DNA from 2 places in the Hominimerdicola aceti genome. Region 1 is predicted to be linked to the other one. Evidence: predicted binding sites of a transcription regulator. Region 1 holds the regulator's gene; the other holds the start of a gene.
The links. Region 1 encodes Rex, which represses fermentation and respiration genes when NADH is low (regulators of the CRP and FNR family bind a similar motif). Its sites were predicted from a motif close to ATTGTTAANNNNTTAACAAT; they were not measured.

Region 1 (7,484 bases):
GTGTAATCTGTAGCCATTACAGATGCATAAGCCTCAAGAGCGTGTGTCAGAGCGTCGATACCTGATGCAGAAGTCAGACCTCTTGGAGCAGACATCATCATATCTGTATCAACGATAGCCATGTTAGGCATGAGCTGGTAGTCAGCCAGAGGATACTTAGTACCTGTCTTTTCATCAGTGATAACTGCGAAAGGTGTAACCTCAGAACCTGTACCAGAAGATGTTGGGATAGCAATGAAGTATGCCTTCTCACCCATCTTAGGGAATGTGTAAACTCTCTTACGGATATCGATATATCTCATAGCCATATCGAAGAAGTCAGCGTCTGGATGCTCGTAAAGAACCCACATGATCTTACCAGCGTCCATTGCAGAACCACCGCCGATAGCGATAATTGTGTCAGGCTCGAAAGCTCTCAACTGAGCAACACCTTCAAGTGCACAAGCAAGTGTTGGGTCTGGAGCAACATCGAAGAATGTTTCGTGGAGAATACCCATTTCATCGAGTTTATCTGTGATAGCCTTTGTATAACCATTCTTATAAAGGAACTGGTCTGTTACGATGAATGCCTTTTTCTTGCCCATAACAGTCTTCAACTCGTCAAGAGCAACAGGGAGACAACCCTTCTTGAAGTATACCTTTTCAGGTGCTCTGAACCAAAGCATATTCTCTCTCCTCTCAACGACTGTCTTAATGTTCAGCAGGTGCTTAACGCCAACGTTCTCAGAAACTGAGTTGCCGCCCCATGAACCGCAGCCGAGTGTGAGGGAAGGAGCAAAGTCAAAGTTGTAGAGGTCACCGATACCGCCGAGTGAAGAAGGTGTGTTTACGATAAGACGGCAAGTCTTCATTCTTGCAGCGAACTTATTGAGCTTTTCTCTCTCGTTTATGTTATCTACCCAAAGAACTGAAGTATGACCAAGACCGCCGTTGTTTACGAGAAGTGCCTCTGCGATGTCAAGAGCGTCGTCAAAGTTCTTTGACTTGTACATACCAAGGATAGTTGTGAGCTTTTCGTGACCGAAAGCCTCTTCAGGAGCTGTGCTTGTAGCCTCGCCGATGAGTACCTTTGTATCCTCTGGAACTTCAAAGCCAGCCATCTTAGCGATAGTTACAGGACGCTGACCAACGATCTTAGCATTAAGAGCACCGTTGATGAGCATTGTCTTTCTTATCTTGTCAGCCTCTTCATCATTAAGGAAGTAGCAACCTCTCTTGATGAATTCCTTCTTAACATCGTTGTAAACTGTCTTATCAGCGATAACTGTCTGCTCTGTAGCACAGATCATACCGTTATCAAATGTCTTAGAATGAATGATAGAGTTTACAGCGTTTACGATATCAGCAGAAGAATCGATGATAGCTGATGCGTTACCGGCACCAACACCGAGAGCTGGTGTACCAGATGAATAAGCAGCCTTTACCATTCCAGGACCGCCTGTAGCGAGGATTGTGTCAGACTCTCTCATGATCATGTTTGTGAGTTCAAGAGAAGGAACATCGATCCAACCGATGATACCCTTTGGAGCACCTGCTGCAACAGCTGCATCATAAACGATCTTAGCAGCAGCGATAGTTGACTTCTTTGCTCTTGGGTGTGGTGAGATTATGATACCATTTCTTGTCTTAAGACAGATAAGTGTCTTGAATATAGCAGTAGAAGTTGGGTTTGTTGTTGGGATAACAGCAGCGATAAGACCGATAGGCTCGTAAATTCTCATTGTGCCGTAAGCCTTATTTTCCTCAAAAACACCACAAGTCTGAACATTCTTGTACTTATTGTAGATGTGCTCAGCAGCATAGTTGTTCTTGATAACCTTGTCTTCAACGATACCCATGCCTGTTTCCTCAACAGCCATCTTTGCAAGTGGGATTCTTGCCTTGTTAGCAGCGATAGCAGCAGCCTTGAAAATCTTATCTACCTGCTCCTGTGTGTAGGTAGCGAAGATTGCCTGCGCAGCTCTTACTTCAGCGATCTTAGCAGTCAGAGCTTCCTCTGTATCGACGATGCCGACTGTTTTAGCTTCACTCTTTGCCATAAAATAAACCTCCAATAAATTAATTATTGTTTTTTACTCTTGATAACCCCCGCTCGGGTTTTATCTTATTTATATTATATACGATTGTTATTTTTTTGTCAATCTTATAAAGTTACAGCTTTTTTGATATTTTACGTCGCTTTATTATGCAATATACATAAATATTGAACATTGTTTTATGATAGATTAACAATTCATGACCGTCAAATTGCACAATAAAAATTAGATTGATAAAAATTTATCATATATGCTGCCTGAAAAAAGATTAATAAATATAAGATAAAAACTAAACAAAAATAAAACAGTTGTGAAAATAACGAAAAAGTGCTTGACATTTAGAAAATCTGTAGTATAATATAGACATAACAGAGATACATAGAAAGCACGGAGATGTAAAGGTAATTTTACACAATAAAGCTGTTGAAAAATCGATGTATACTCTGAAGCTCGACTTAATACCATATTTTAAAATAAAAGGAGATATGACTTATGAAACTTGATAACTTTGTAGCATCCAGCGACATCTATGATGTTTATGAAACTGATGGAATGGCAGTCAGGATCTATAAGAAGCCTGAATACAAGGAAAAGTGTCTGTATGCGGCTCTTACACACGCAAGAGTTGAAACAACACTTGGCAATTCCTTTATAAAGATGCCTGTTCTTCACGAGGTTTCCGTTATCGACGGCAAATGGGCTATTACAATGGACTTTATAAAGGGTAAGACTCTTCAGCAGCTTATGGACGAAAATCCAGACAAGAAAGACACGTATCTTAACCAGTTTATCGACATTCAGTGCGAGATACACGCTCAGTATATGCCACTTCTTTCAAAGCTGAAAGATAAGATGGCAAGACAGATCAAGACTCTTGGTCAGATCGACGAGATAAAGAAGTATGAGCTTCTCACAAGACTTGATTCAATGCCAAAGCACATCAAGCTTTGCCATGGTAACTTTGAGCCAAAGAACGTTATCATCAATGACGAAGGTACTTATGTTATCAATTGGGGTTCTGCTAGACAAGGCAATGCTTCTGCTGACGTTGCAAGAACATACCTGCTGTTCTGCCTTAACAATCCTGATCTTGCTGAGGCTTATCTTGATAAATATTGCGTAAAGAGCGGAACATCTAAGCAGTATGTACAGGCTTGGTTGCCGATCGTTGCAGCAGCACAGCTCATTAAGGGCAAACCAGAGGAGAAGGATTTGCTCATGAAGTGGATCGACGTTGTAGATTACGATTAGTCTTTTCGTCAGGTTGTAACAAATTTGTAACCTCTTATTGTGCAAATAGCTAAAAAATGATTTATCCCGATTATGAGTTTCGTCATAATCGGGATATTTTGTTACAATTCTTTATAATCCCTTTACAGAGTAATTTTCATGTGATATAATGTGAAACTGTTGAAATATGACATAATGATTTAGGACTACAGAGGTTATTCGGAGGATCAATATGAAAAAGCTAATGATAGCTGTTGCTATAGTTTGCACTATGTTTGCTTTCCCGGCTTGTGGAAAAAATGCCGATAATAAAACAGAAAATAATGTTAATCTTACAAATAATGACGTAACGACAGCTCAGACAGAGGTTTCTGATGAAGTGCCAGACGAAACTACTTCACTCCCTGACAGAAGCACTCTTGAAAAGATACCAGATGAGGCTGTAGATTCGTTTAATCAGGTCGTAGATGTCTGCAAGGAGATATACCCTTTGGCTGAAAAAACAAAAAGGCTTTATGGCTATACAGGCACTAAGACTGTGAACAAAAAGAATTGTTACATTTTTGTTATATATGATAAAAATGATGATGTGTTGACAAAGGTGGCAACTGTCGCTGCCGAGGTCGCATCAGATAAGCTTTACGTTCTCGATGATGAAACAGGAAGTGCTGAAAAAATCAATACCGAGGATGTTAAAACTCAATCTACAGAGTCATGGGCAGATCAAGTAACTGAGTCTTTTGCTGAATACTATCAGAGCAAAGAGGTTAACGACCATCTTGCTGCAGTTGTTGAAACAGCCGCGGTTAAAACAGTTCGCTAATACTTTATATAAAAAAATCACACCAGACTTCTGGTGTGATTTTTTTTTATTCGATCTCTTCGCTGTTGTCAGTATCAGTGCTTGTGATGATATTTGTTGCATATGTAAGTGTAAGCAGGCTGTCACCCAAATGGACGTTTTCCACAACTATGTTTTCATAGTCGATGCTAAGATCATAATGTGAAAAATTCCAGAACGCTTTCAGACCAAGATTTACAAGCTGGTCTGCAATAGCCTGAGTGTTTGCCTTCGGTATACAAAGCACAGCTACAACAGGGGAGTTTGCTTCGCAAAAGCTTTCTATATCATTAGTGTGACGAATCGGTATGTTTCCTACCACTTCACCAGTGAGCTTAGGGTTTATATCAAATATGCCAATGAGATTGCAACCCCTTGTTTCAAAGTTAATATGTGTGGCGATAGCTTTACCAAGGTTTCCTGCACCGATAAGTATGGTCTTGAAATGCTTGTCTACTCCGAGTATCTTGCCTATTTCCATTCTAAGCTCGTCAACGTGATAGCCATATCCCTGCTGACCGAATCCGCCAAAGCAGTTAAGGTCTTGTCTTATTTGTGAAGCCGTGAGCTTCATTCTCTCTGAAAGCTCCCTTGAAGATATTCTTTCAAGTCCTTCTTTTTGAAGCTCACCTAAAAATCTATAATAACGTGGCAGTCGTTTTATTACTGATGCGGATATCGAACCGTCTTTAGACATATATTTACACTTTCCTTTACTAATAAACATGATTGATAAATAAATAACAATATCACATAATATAATAGCACTAATCTTTTCTTTTGTCAAGGACTTGTAAACTCTCTGCGGTCTTAAAAAAAGCAGCCTCGTTTTACAGAAGCTGCCTTATGTACATTAATTTTATTCTAGATCTTTTTTCTTTACAGAAGCAACACAGAAGTCGATGCGTTCTTCATCATCTTCTTCATTTCCTGAACCTGTGAGAGGAACTCCTTTTGTTGGGTCGATCCCGTCAACGGCTGTAACAAGCCCTGTACCCTCGCCAATAGAAGCACCTGGTACTCTGAACTTTGTAATGTCGATAGGCTCGATAGAGGTCTCAACAGGCTTTTCAAGCTGTGGTATCCATTCATATGGTACACGATAAGCTCTGTAGATCATGTTGCTTTTGAATGTTCCAGCAAAATTCTTAAAATAAGGGTTTACAAATTCCCAAACTATTTCATGGTCAGGTGTGACCTCAAGAAGATGTCCATCTGAACCTTCCGTAATAAGAGTGTTTCCGTTCGGAAGTCGCTGTGCAGAGCTAATGTATGAGCTATAGAACTTAGAAGCGTCAGTAAAAAGCAGATTTCCTGCTTCAAGTGGAGTGTACTGCCATGTTATTTCAAGTGTAACAGGATTGAATTGAAGTACTCTTGAGTAATCTCTGTGTGCATTGTTCACGCCTGTGAGGGAAGCAGGGTTAGGTGTGCCGTAGCCACCCTCGCCACCGTTATCGAATACCAACAGGTCGCCCTCTCCAGGAAGTCCCTTTGGTATCATGTGCAGGTGGTGCTGACCAATTATCCAGCCAAGCTTCTTTGTGGCTTCGTTTTCGTTGAAGTTAGGACCTACACGCCATACTATCTTACCTGTTGATTTCTCGATAATTCCGAGTATGTTTGAGTTTCTTGCGTCAAATATGATATTGTCTGGGTGGAAGCGTTTGTCGCCTGCGTCATACCACTTATTTTCGCCAAGGGTAGAGAAGTTGTTTATGTGCATCCAATCTCCACCTGCCTCACCGTGAAGACCAGGGTTTCTGAACAATGCGTTCTTTGCGGCCTCGTCAAAGCCAAGCTCATCAAAGTGGTCGCTTGCACGCCAGCTCCAAATTATATTGCCTTCCCAATCCACTTCGATGATCTTATCGTCGATAAGTCTTTTGTCTGAAATATCGTGGTTGTAGAGGTTCTCGTGAGTAAGGATAAGTGTATTGCCACTGTCTGTCTTTGGCTCACCATTTGGATAATAGTAACCCACAGTGCTGCCCTCACGCTGAAAATCATGGTGCTGTCTAGCCATATAGACCGGTTCTTTACCCGGGTCTGCAACAAGTTCAGTTTTGTCGAATTTCCATACGATATGACCGTCCCAGTCTACCTGAACAAGATCAAGTTGATCCTGATATGCATATTTACCTCCTCTTGCTCCTGTTGTGCCCATTACATATCCGCCTGGGAGTATTTTGTTAGGAAATCCTCCCAGTCCAGCCCAAAGCTTTACTTCATTGCCATTCATATCTATGAGCAGAGCACCTTTAGCGGACGGGAAGATCGTATAGCCGCTGTAGGCTTTTTCTTTGTTGTATATTGTAACTCCTGTTGGATAAATGCTTGGATAACCCATGTCTGATTCCTCCTTGTTTATTTGTCTGCTTTTGTCAGGTCTGCCGTAACGTTATCTGGAAATGCTTTTTTTGCTGCATCTGGATAATAAAATTCCCTTATGTTGTAACTGTTTGGATATTTACCATTCTCATACGCCCACTTATTTATTTCATCAAGATGAGATGCAGCTTCCTCAGAAAGTCCCAGTTTAATACTGTACTGTTCCCAGTTTGTTTTGAAATCATCTGGTTCGATTCCATATTTCTTTGAAATTTTTTCAGCCGACTCATCTAAGTTGTCATTTATGTATTTAACGCTTTCATCAAGTGCTTTAAGATAGTTCGTAAGAGTTTCAGTATTGTTCTTTGCAAAGTCGCTTGATGTTATAAGATAAGCAGATACGTTTATCCCTATATCTTTTGCAGATGCGACCTGAGTCCAGCCCTCTGCTTCATATTTTTTTATAGCTGAGCCTGTAACGATAGCGGCTGATGCTTCACCGTTATGTGCAACTGCTATCTGAGTTGATATGGAATCTGTGTTGACGTTTTTCTGCTTTGACGGGTCAAGTCCTAAATAAGTCTGAGCCTGCCAGTTGAAGTATTCTGAAACTGTTCCAATAGAAGTTATCCATCCTTCACTTTCATTTAAAGCATCAAGATCATCTTTGTATTTTGGTGCAACAAAAAGGCCACCGTTATATGAAACGCTAGAACTTAGATCTGAAAAAATCACAAGATTTGTGTTATCGAGAGTATTTCCAATTCTGTTTACAGCAGCAAAATCTGCAAGCAGTCCTGTATCTGCTGTGCCTGTTGCAATAGCGTCAACTGTGTTAATGCCGGCAGCGTATTCTGATGTTTCAAGAGATATACCGTATTTCTCAAATATTCCTTGCTCCATACCGATATAGTCGGCATACTGATCTGGCTGACCTGTCATGTTCGCAACTCTCAAAACGCTAAGTTCTTTACCGTCTTTGGTAACCTTCTTTGCGGCTTTTCCGCTTGATGAACTACCGCATGATGCAAGAAGAGTTGCTGTCA
Region 2 (7,484 bases), on a different contig from region 1:
CATAGAGTCCACAATAACCTGCCGTGGCATAGTTTTCGGACTTAATTCAAAGCTGCCGGACGATATCTCAGTGCTGGAGTGCGAAAAAGTCCCCCTTGATTTTCACGCAAGATATATGTGCAGCGGCAAGGAGTATGAGTATATTATACATAACAGCGAGATAAAAAATCCTTTTTATAAAGATACAGCCTACCGCAGTTGGTTTCCAATAGACGAAAAAAAGCTTGATAAAGCCGCACAGGATTTTGTGGGAACGCACGATTTCAAAGCCATGTGTTCCACCGATTGCACAAAGGAGAATACAGTTAGGACTATATTCTCTTTCCATGTAAGACGTGAGGGCGAGCTTGTGATATTCACAGTTTCGGGAGACGGCTTTCTGTACAATATGGTAAGGATAATGGTAGGCACGCTTATTTTTATAAATGAGGGCAAGATAGGAGAAACTCAAATACCCGATATACTTGCGTCAAAGGACAGAACAAGAGGCGGAAAGACCGTTCCGCCGCAGGGATTGTATCTTAACGAAGTATATTATGATAAAGATAAAGGATCTGAACAAGGTGAATGATAAAAGATCAAAGAGCAGGCGGAGAAAGAAAAATCCGCCTACCAAAGAAGAAAAAACAATAAGAATAACCAAGCAGACGGATTTTGTTCAGCGTGACGAGTTTCACGGTGCAGAAGAGCCTATGCCGAACGTTACTTTCAGAGAGATAAAGCGTCAGAAAAAGGCGGCTCAGAAAGCGGCGGAACGTGAGCAGGAAGAACAGCTCCGAAAAGAAGCGGAAGAAGCCGAGGAGTCACGAAGCAGAATAGAGCTGACGAACACCGAGGATAAAGCTGAGGAGGAAAAGCCTGAAAAAGCTGATGAAAGCAAGATAACAGTATCATGCGGTGAAAATAAAGAGCAGGCTTCAGAAAGCAAAGAGGAAAAATCCGAGCATAAAAGCAGAAAAGAGAAAAAGGCTGAGAAAGCTGAGAAAGCAGAGAGGTCTGACGAGGAAATATCCAACGTCACCGATATAAGAGCGGCAAGAAAGAAAGAGAAAAACAAAAAGCTCTATAAAAAGATAGCCGCCATAGCAGTGGTGGTCGCTTTCGGAGTTGGCGTTTACGCTTCAAGAGGAGTGTGGGTGCCGAAGCTTGAGGGCATTTTGGACAGACCTCATGCCACTATAGTAAACGACGGCAAAAAGCAAAGCGGAAATTTCCCGCTGACCTTTGATGAAAGCTCAGTAAATGTTATAAAACAGCTTTCCGACGGTATAGTTCGAGTTGACGACAGGAACATTGCTTTTTATGACGAGTCTGGCAATAAGATATCGGATAATTCTCACAACTTTGCAAACCCTGTTGTAAGAACATCTGGAAAGCGTGTGCTTGTTTACGATAACGGTGGAAATTCTTTCAGAGTGCTGAATAAAAAGGGCGAGCTGCTTTCAAAGGATATAGACCAGTCTATACTTTTGGCGGAGATAGCCCCTGACAGCACAGTTGCAGTGGTCACCCAGACTGAGAAATATGCCGCAGTGCTGACAGTTTATGACTCCTCGGGAGCAGAGATATATCAGTGGTCAAGCTCACGAAGAATACTTGATATAAGCTTTGATAAGGACGGAAGCGGCTGTTGTATCTCAACATTTTCCAGCAGTGGCGGAGCGTTGCGCTCGGTCATCTATTATGTGACCTTTGACAGCACAGAGGAGAAGATGAAGAGCGAACAGCTTGAAACTCTCGCAGTTGCCGTTCAGCGAAACGATAACGGCGATTATTGGGTAGTGGGCGATACCTGCTTCTATAAGCTTGACAGCAATGGTAAAATACTTATGCAGTATGAATATCCTGAGGAGCTTTCAGACTATGCCCTGACAGATACCACTGCCGCAGTAGCATTCGATGGCATACAGCGTAAAACAGGAACTCTTGCGGTGTTCCGTTCGGACTCTGACGGAGATAAGCCTGATAGCGTTGTTTATACTCAAAGCGGCAAGCCTAAGAAAATGGTCGCAGAGAACAAGAAGGTGATCCTTCTCGGCGAGGATAATATAGAAGCCTATGACAGTGCAGGAAATCTACTTGCAACAGCGGCAGTGTCCTCTGAGTATCTTGACTTTGTTTACATCAACGACAGCGTTTATTTCCTAGGTCTGCATGAGATAAACAAAATAGCTTTCGAGACCTGACGAAAGGCAGGAAAATATGGCATATTTTTTTGACGGAGCAGTTATAATGATCCTTATCGTGACCGCTCTGACAGGATACTGTAAGGGCTTTGTGAGATATGTCATCACAATGCTCGGAACAGTGGCAGCCGTTCTTGTGGCTTTTCTTATAGCCAATATGTCGGCTGAAAATGTATATAACAAATATTTCAAAACGCAGCTTATAACGAGCCTTGAAAACGCTGCTGAACAGACGGATCTTTCAAAGCTTGTGAGCAATGAACTGAAAAACGAGGGCGTTGATATCGACCTTTCAGATGAGGAGATAAAAAACGTCCTGTCAGGGGCAGGCACTCTTGCGGAGAATACCGAAAAGCTGCTTGTTTCAAAGGGAACAGACCTTGATACTGCTCAGCAAAAGGGCGAGGAGCTTTCAGAGTATATCCACAGCGTTATGCCCCAAAAGCTCAGCGAAAAGCTGGAGGGTAATAAGCTTGGAAAAAGTCTGTCTAAGGCGGTGAAGTTCACTACCGAGCAGATAGACGAAGCCGTCAAGGCTCTCTCTGAGGGTGGCAGAACTGGTGCTGAGTATCTGGAAAAGAACATTTTCCGACCGATCGCCCTGACTTTTATAAGGCTTTGCGTGTTCATGACGGTGTATGTGCTTATGGAGATAGTCATAAGGCTTATCCTGCGTCTGTCGGGAGTTTTTACCCGAATGGCAGGTCTGACAGCGGCAAACCGTTTTGCAGGCATGGCGCTTGGTCTTTGCAAAGGCGGTCTGTATCTGGTGTTGATAGCCTTTATGGTCTGCACTGTGATAAATGCTACCGAGAACAAGCTTCCCAAGTTCAACAGCGCTGTTTTTGAAAATACCTATCTGTTCAGTTACTTCTTTGATATTCTGTATAAATGATTACCGTAAGGTGTATCAGTAAGGAAAGGAGCAAATAAAAATGTTAATGTGTTCAAGATGTAAAAAGCGTCCTGCTGTGGTGTTCATCTCACAGATGAACGCCAAGGACCCTCAGCACAAGAAGAACGAGGGACTTTGCCTTGTTTGTGCCAAGGAGCTTGGCATTTCGCAGGTGGACGATTATATGAAGGCAATGGGCATCTCAGACGATGACCTTGAAGCAATGTCAAATCAGCTTATGGAGGCTTCCGACGGGGACGATTTTGAGCCGGGCGGAACGAACTTCCTGAGCAATCTTTTCGGCGGTGACGCAGCCAATCTTTTCAGCAACCTCGCAGGAGGTATGCCTAAAGCCACCGATGAGGGCGGAGAGAACAAGCCAAAGGATAAAAAGAAAAAGCTTAAATTTCTCAACAACTATTGCACAAATCTTACTCAGAAAGCAAGAGAGGGCAAGCTTGATAACGTTGTGGGTAGAGATAAGGAGATATCAAGAGTTATCCATATCCTGTCAAGACGTCAGAAGAACAACCCATGCCTTATAGGCGAACCTGGCGTTGGTAAAACAGCCATTGCCGAGGGTATCGCACAGAGGATAGTTGCCGGAGATGTGCCTTTCCATATCAAGGATAAGGAGCTTTACCTCCTTGACCTTACCGCACTCGTTGCAGGCACTCAGTTCAGAGGACAGTTCGAGAGCCGTTGTAAAGGACTTGTAGAGGAAGTAAAAGAGCAGGGCAATGTTATCCTCTTTATAGACGAGGTGCATACCCTTGTTGGCACAGGCGACAATGAGGGAACGATGAACGCCGCTAATATTCTGAAACCGTCCCTTTCAAGAGGCGAGATACAGGTAATAGGCGCAACGACTTTCAAGGAGTACAGAAAGTATATCGAAAAGGACTCTGCACTTGAAAGACGTTTCCAGCCTGTAACAGTTTCCGAGCCGACAGTTGAGGACACAATCACAGTTCTCAAAGGCATAAAGCAGTATTACGAAAATTTCCATAGAGTAAAGATATCAGACGATATGCTCAGAGAGTGTGCAGTGCTTTCTGAAAGATATATCAACGACAGATTTCTCCCTGACAAGGCGATAGATCTTCTTGACGAAGCCTGCGCCTGCACAAGTATCAGAACACCTGAAATAGAAGAGTTCGACGCACTTAACGAGGAACTAAAAAAGCATGAAAAGCTCGTTGAGGATTACGAGCAGAAGTCAGACCCTGACTATGAGATAATCGCAAAGGAAAAGGGCGAGATACTGAGAATACAGAACAGGCTCAAAGAAGTTGAGGAGACCCTCAAAAACGTTCAGGTAACAGAGGAAGATATCTCAAAGGTAATAGAGCTTTGGACAGGTATCCCTGCCAATAAAATAGCTCAGACCGAGTATGACAAGATAAAGCATCTGAAAGAAGCCCTTTCAAAGCGTGTTATCGGCCAGGACGAAGCCGTTGATAAGGTCGCAAAGGCAATAAAGCGTACAAGGGTTCAGCTTTCAAAACGTCGCAGACCGGCTTCATTTATTTTCGTCGGCCCAACAGGCGTTGGAAAAACAGAGCTTGTGAAAGTCCTTGGAGAAGAGCTTTTTGACGCCACCGAACCGCTTATCAGAGTTGACATGACCGAGTATATGGAGAAGCACTCAGTATCAAAGCTTATCGGCTCACCTCCGGGATATGTTGGCTTTGACGAAGCAGGTCAGCTTACCGAAAAGGTGCGCCGCAGACCATATTCAGTGGTACTTTTTGACGAAATAGAAAAGGCTCACCCTGACGTTATGAACATACTTCTCCAGATACTTGACGAGGGACGTATCAACGATTCACAGGGCAGAAGCGTTTCATTTGAGAACACAGTTATCGTCATGACATCAAACGCAGGTTCGACTGATAGAGATACAGGTGTGGGCTTCAATAAGACCGACAGTGATATCGCCAAGGATAAAGCAATGAAAGCCCTGAGAGATTTCCTGAGACCTGAGTTTCTTGGAAGAATTGACGAGATAGTTGTGTTCAATCCGCTCACAGAGGAGAATTACGCTGGCATAGCAGGCCTTATGCTGGACGAGATGAAATCACCGCTGGAGGAGAAACATATCAGCCTGAGATATACAGATAAAGCTCTGAAAACTATTGCACATAAGGCATACGGTCAGAAGCTTGGTGCAAGAGATATCCGCCGTGTCATAAGAAACGAGGTGGAGGATAAGATAGCCGAACTGCTTATAGACAAGGGCGAGGGAGCAGTGTCCGCCGTGGCAATATCCGCTGACAACGGAGAGATAAAGGTGGACGCACTTTAAAAGCCTAAAGTTATAAAATCAGGGTAAAAATTATAAAAAAATACTTGATTTTTATGGCGGTATGTTATATAATAAAGGTAAGGTTGTTAGTTTTTTAACAACGTGAATTAAAAAATTTAATTGAGAGGTGTCTTTAAAATGGCAGGTTTAAACAAAGTTACTGTTGATGACATTAATGTAAAGGGCAAAAAGGTACTCGTAAGAGTTGACTTTAACGTTCCTCTTAAGGACGGCGTTATTACAAACGATAACAGAATAACAGCTGCTCTCCCAACTATCAAGAAGCTGGTAGCTGACGGCGGCAAGGTAGTTCTGTGTTCACATCTTGGCAAGCCAAAGAACGGCCCAGAGGCTAAGTTCTCACTTGCTCCTGCTGCTGCAAGACTTGCAGAGCTTCTTCCTGAAACAAAGGTAACATTCGCTGCTGACGATACAGTAGTTGGCGACAACGCTAAGAAGGCAGTTGCTGAAATGGCTGACGGTGATATCGTTGTTCTTGAGAACACAAGATTCAGAGGCGCAGAGGAAACAAAGAACGGTGAAGCTTTCGCTAAGGAACTTGCTGACCTCGTTGACGACGAAGTATTCGTAATGGACGCTTTCGGTTCAGCTCACAGAGCTCATGCTTCTACAGCTGGCGTTACAAAGTTCGTTAAGGAAACAGCAGTTGGTTACCTCATGCAGAAAGAGATCAACTATCTCGGAAATGCAGTTGAAACACCTGTTAGACCATTCGTTGCTATTCTCGGCGGCGCAAAGGTAGCAGATAAGCTCAACGTTATCTCAAACCTCCTCGAGAAGTGCGATACACTTATCATCGGCGGCGGTATGGCATATACATTCCTTAAGGCACAGGGCAAGGAAGTTGGTCTTTCCCTCGTTGACGATACAAAGATCGACTACTGCAAGGAAATGATGGCAAAGGCTGAAAAGCTCGGCAAGAAGCTTCTTCTTCCTATCGACACAACAGTTGCAGCAGGTTTCCCTGATCCAATCGACGCTCCTATCGATGTAGAAGTTGTTGATTCTGATAAGATCCCAGCTGACAAGGAAGGCCTTGATATAGGCACAAAGACACAGGCTCTCTTCGGCGAGGCTGTTAAGTCTGCAAAGACAGTTGTTTGGAATGGTCCTATGGGCGTGTTCGAGAACCCAACACTTGCAAAGGGTACAATCGCAGTTGCAAAGGCACTTGCTGAAACAGACGCTACAACTATCATCGGCGGCGGCGACTCAGCAGCAGCAGTTATCCAGCTTGGCTTTGCTGATAAGATGTCACACATCTCAACAGGCGGCGGAGCTTCACTTGAATACCTCGAGGGCAAGGTACTCCCAGGTATCGACGTAATCGCTGACAAGTAATATATTTTACTAAGCTATAAGCTAGGGGCAGGCAGGTTTTGCCTGTCCCTTTTTTATGCAGAAATCGAGGTAGTAAAAATGAATGAAATAACACTACTTGCAAAAAGCGGATTAGGCTGGCAGGGCATAGGTGGAATAATTCTTCTGCTCACAGGCATTGGACTTATCTATTTCGGTATAAAAGCCTTGCAGGGCTATCGCTTTTTCCCTGAGCAGGAATATAATATCCCTGAGGAGGATCACTACGAACCAACTCAGGCAAAAGCCTTGCAGAAAGTCAAGACCACAATGCCTGACTTCAACGGCGGTGAGGACAGAGTTTTTACCGAGTGGAAAATAGGCTATACCATTGACGGCGAAAAGTATACCCAGATAGTCACAGACAACGGCTATGAAAAGGGCGACATGATAGACATAAAGTATAACCCAGAAAACCCACAGGAATTTTACCTTGACGATGAAAAATCAAAGGTAGAAGTCACTGAGGAGGAAAAGGAAGCCGAGGAAAAAGAGGAGAAAACGCCTTTCGGCTATGCGGCTATCGCTATCGGTGTCCTGCTTGGCGTTTTCGGTGTCGTTATGCTTATAGATAAGCTGTAATAAACAGATAAAATAAGTCCAAGCCTTTGTTAATTAGTTGACAAATACGAGGGAATGTTGTATAATAGACTTGGAAAACTAGCAGGAGCAGTTTTTCTGTTCCCTATAAAAAATAAAGGAGTTTTTTATCATG

Region 2: a site for Rex is predicted at 5,472-5,491, ahead of OCV57_RS00870 (phosphoglycerate kinase). Genes of this name have one in related genera too.

What each region holds. Positions count from the first base shown of each region.
Region 1 is NZ_JAOQJZ010000002.1:185,868-193,351, reverse strand. It holds gene adhE (bifunctional acetaldehyde-CoA/alcohol dehydrogenase) at 1-2,039, opposite strand, end outside; gene OCV57_RS03060 (phosphotransferase family protein) at 2,529-3,287, shown strand; gene OCV57_RS03055 (hypothetical protein) at 3,499-4,089, shown strand; gene OCV57_RS03050 (redox-sensing transcriptional repressor Rex) at 4,136-4,804, opposite strand; gene OCV57_RS03045 (aryl-sulfate sulfotransferase) at 4,967-6,457, opposite strand; gene OCV57_RS03040 (ABC transporter substrate-binding protein) at 6,475-7,484, opposite strand, start outside.
Region 2 is NZ_JAOQJZ010000001.1:142,178-149,661, forward strand. It holds gene truA (tRNA pseudouridine(38-40) synthase TruA) at 1-571, shown strand, start outside; gene OCV57_RS00855 (DUF5711 family protein) at 537-2,186, shown strand; gene OCV57_RS00860 (CvpA family protein) at 2,203-3,081, shown strand; gene OCV57_RS00865 (ATP-dependent Clp protease ATP-binding subunit) at 3,122-5,389, shown strand; gene OCV57_RS00870 (phosphoglycerate kinase) at 5,528-6,751, shown strand; gene OCV57_RS00875 (DUF3592 domain-containing protein) at 6,830-7,351, shown strand; gene tpiA (triose-phosphate isomerase) at 7,482-7,484, shown strand, end outside.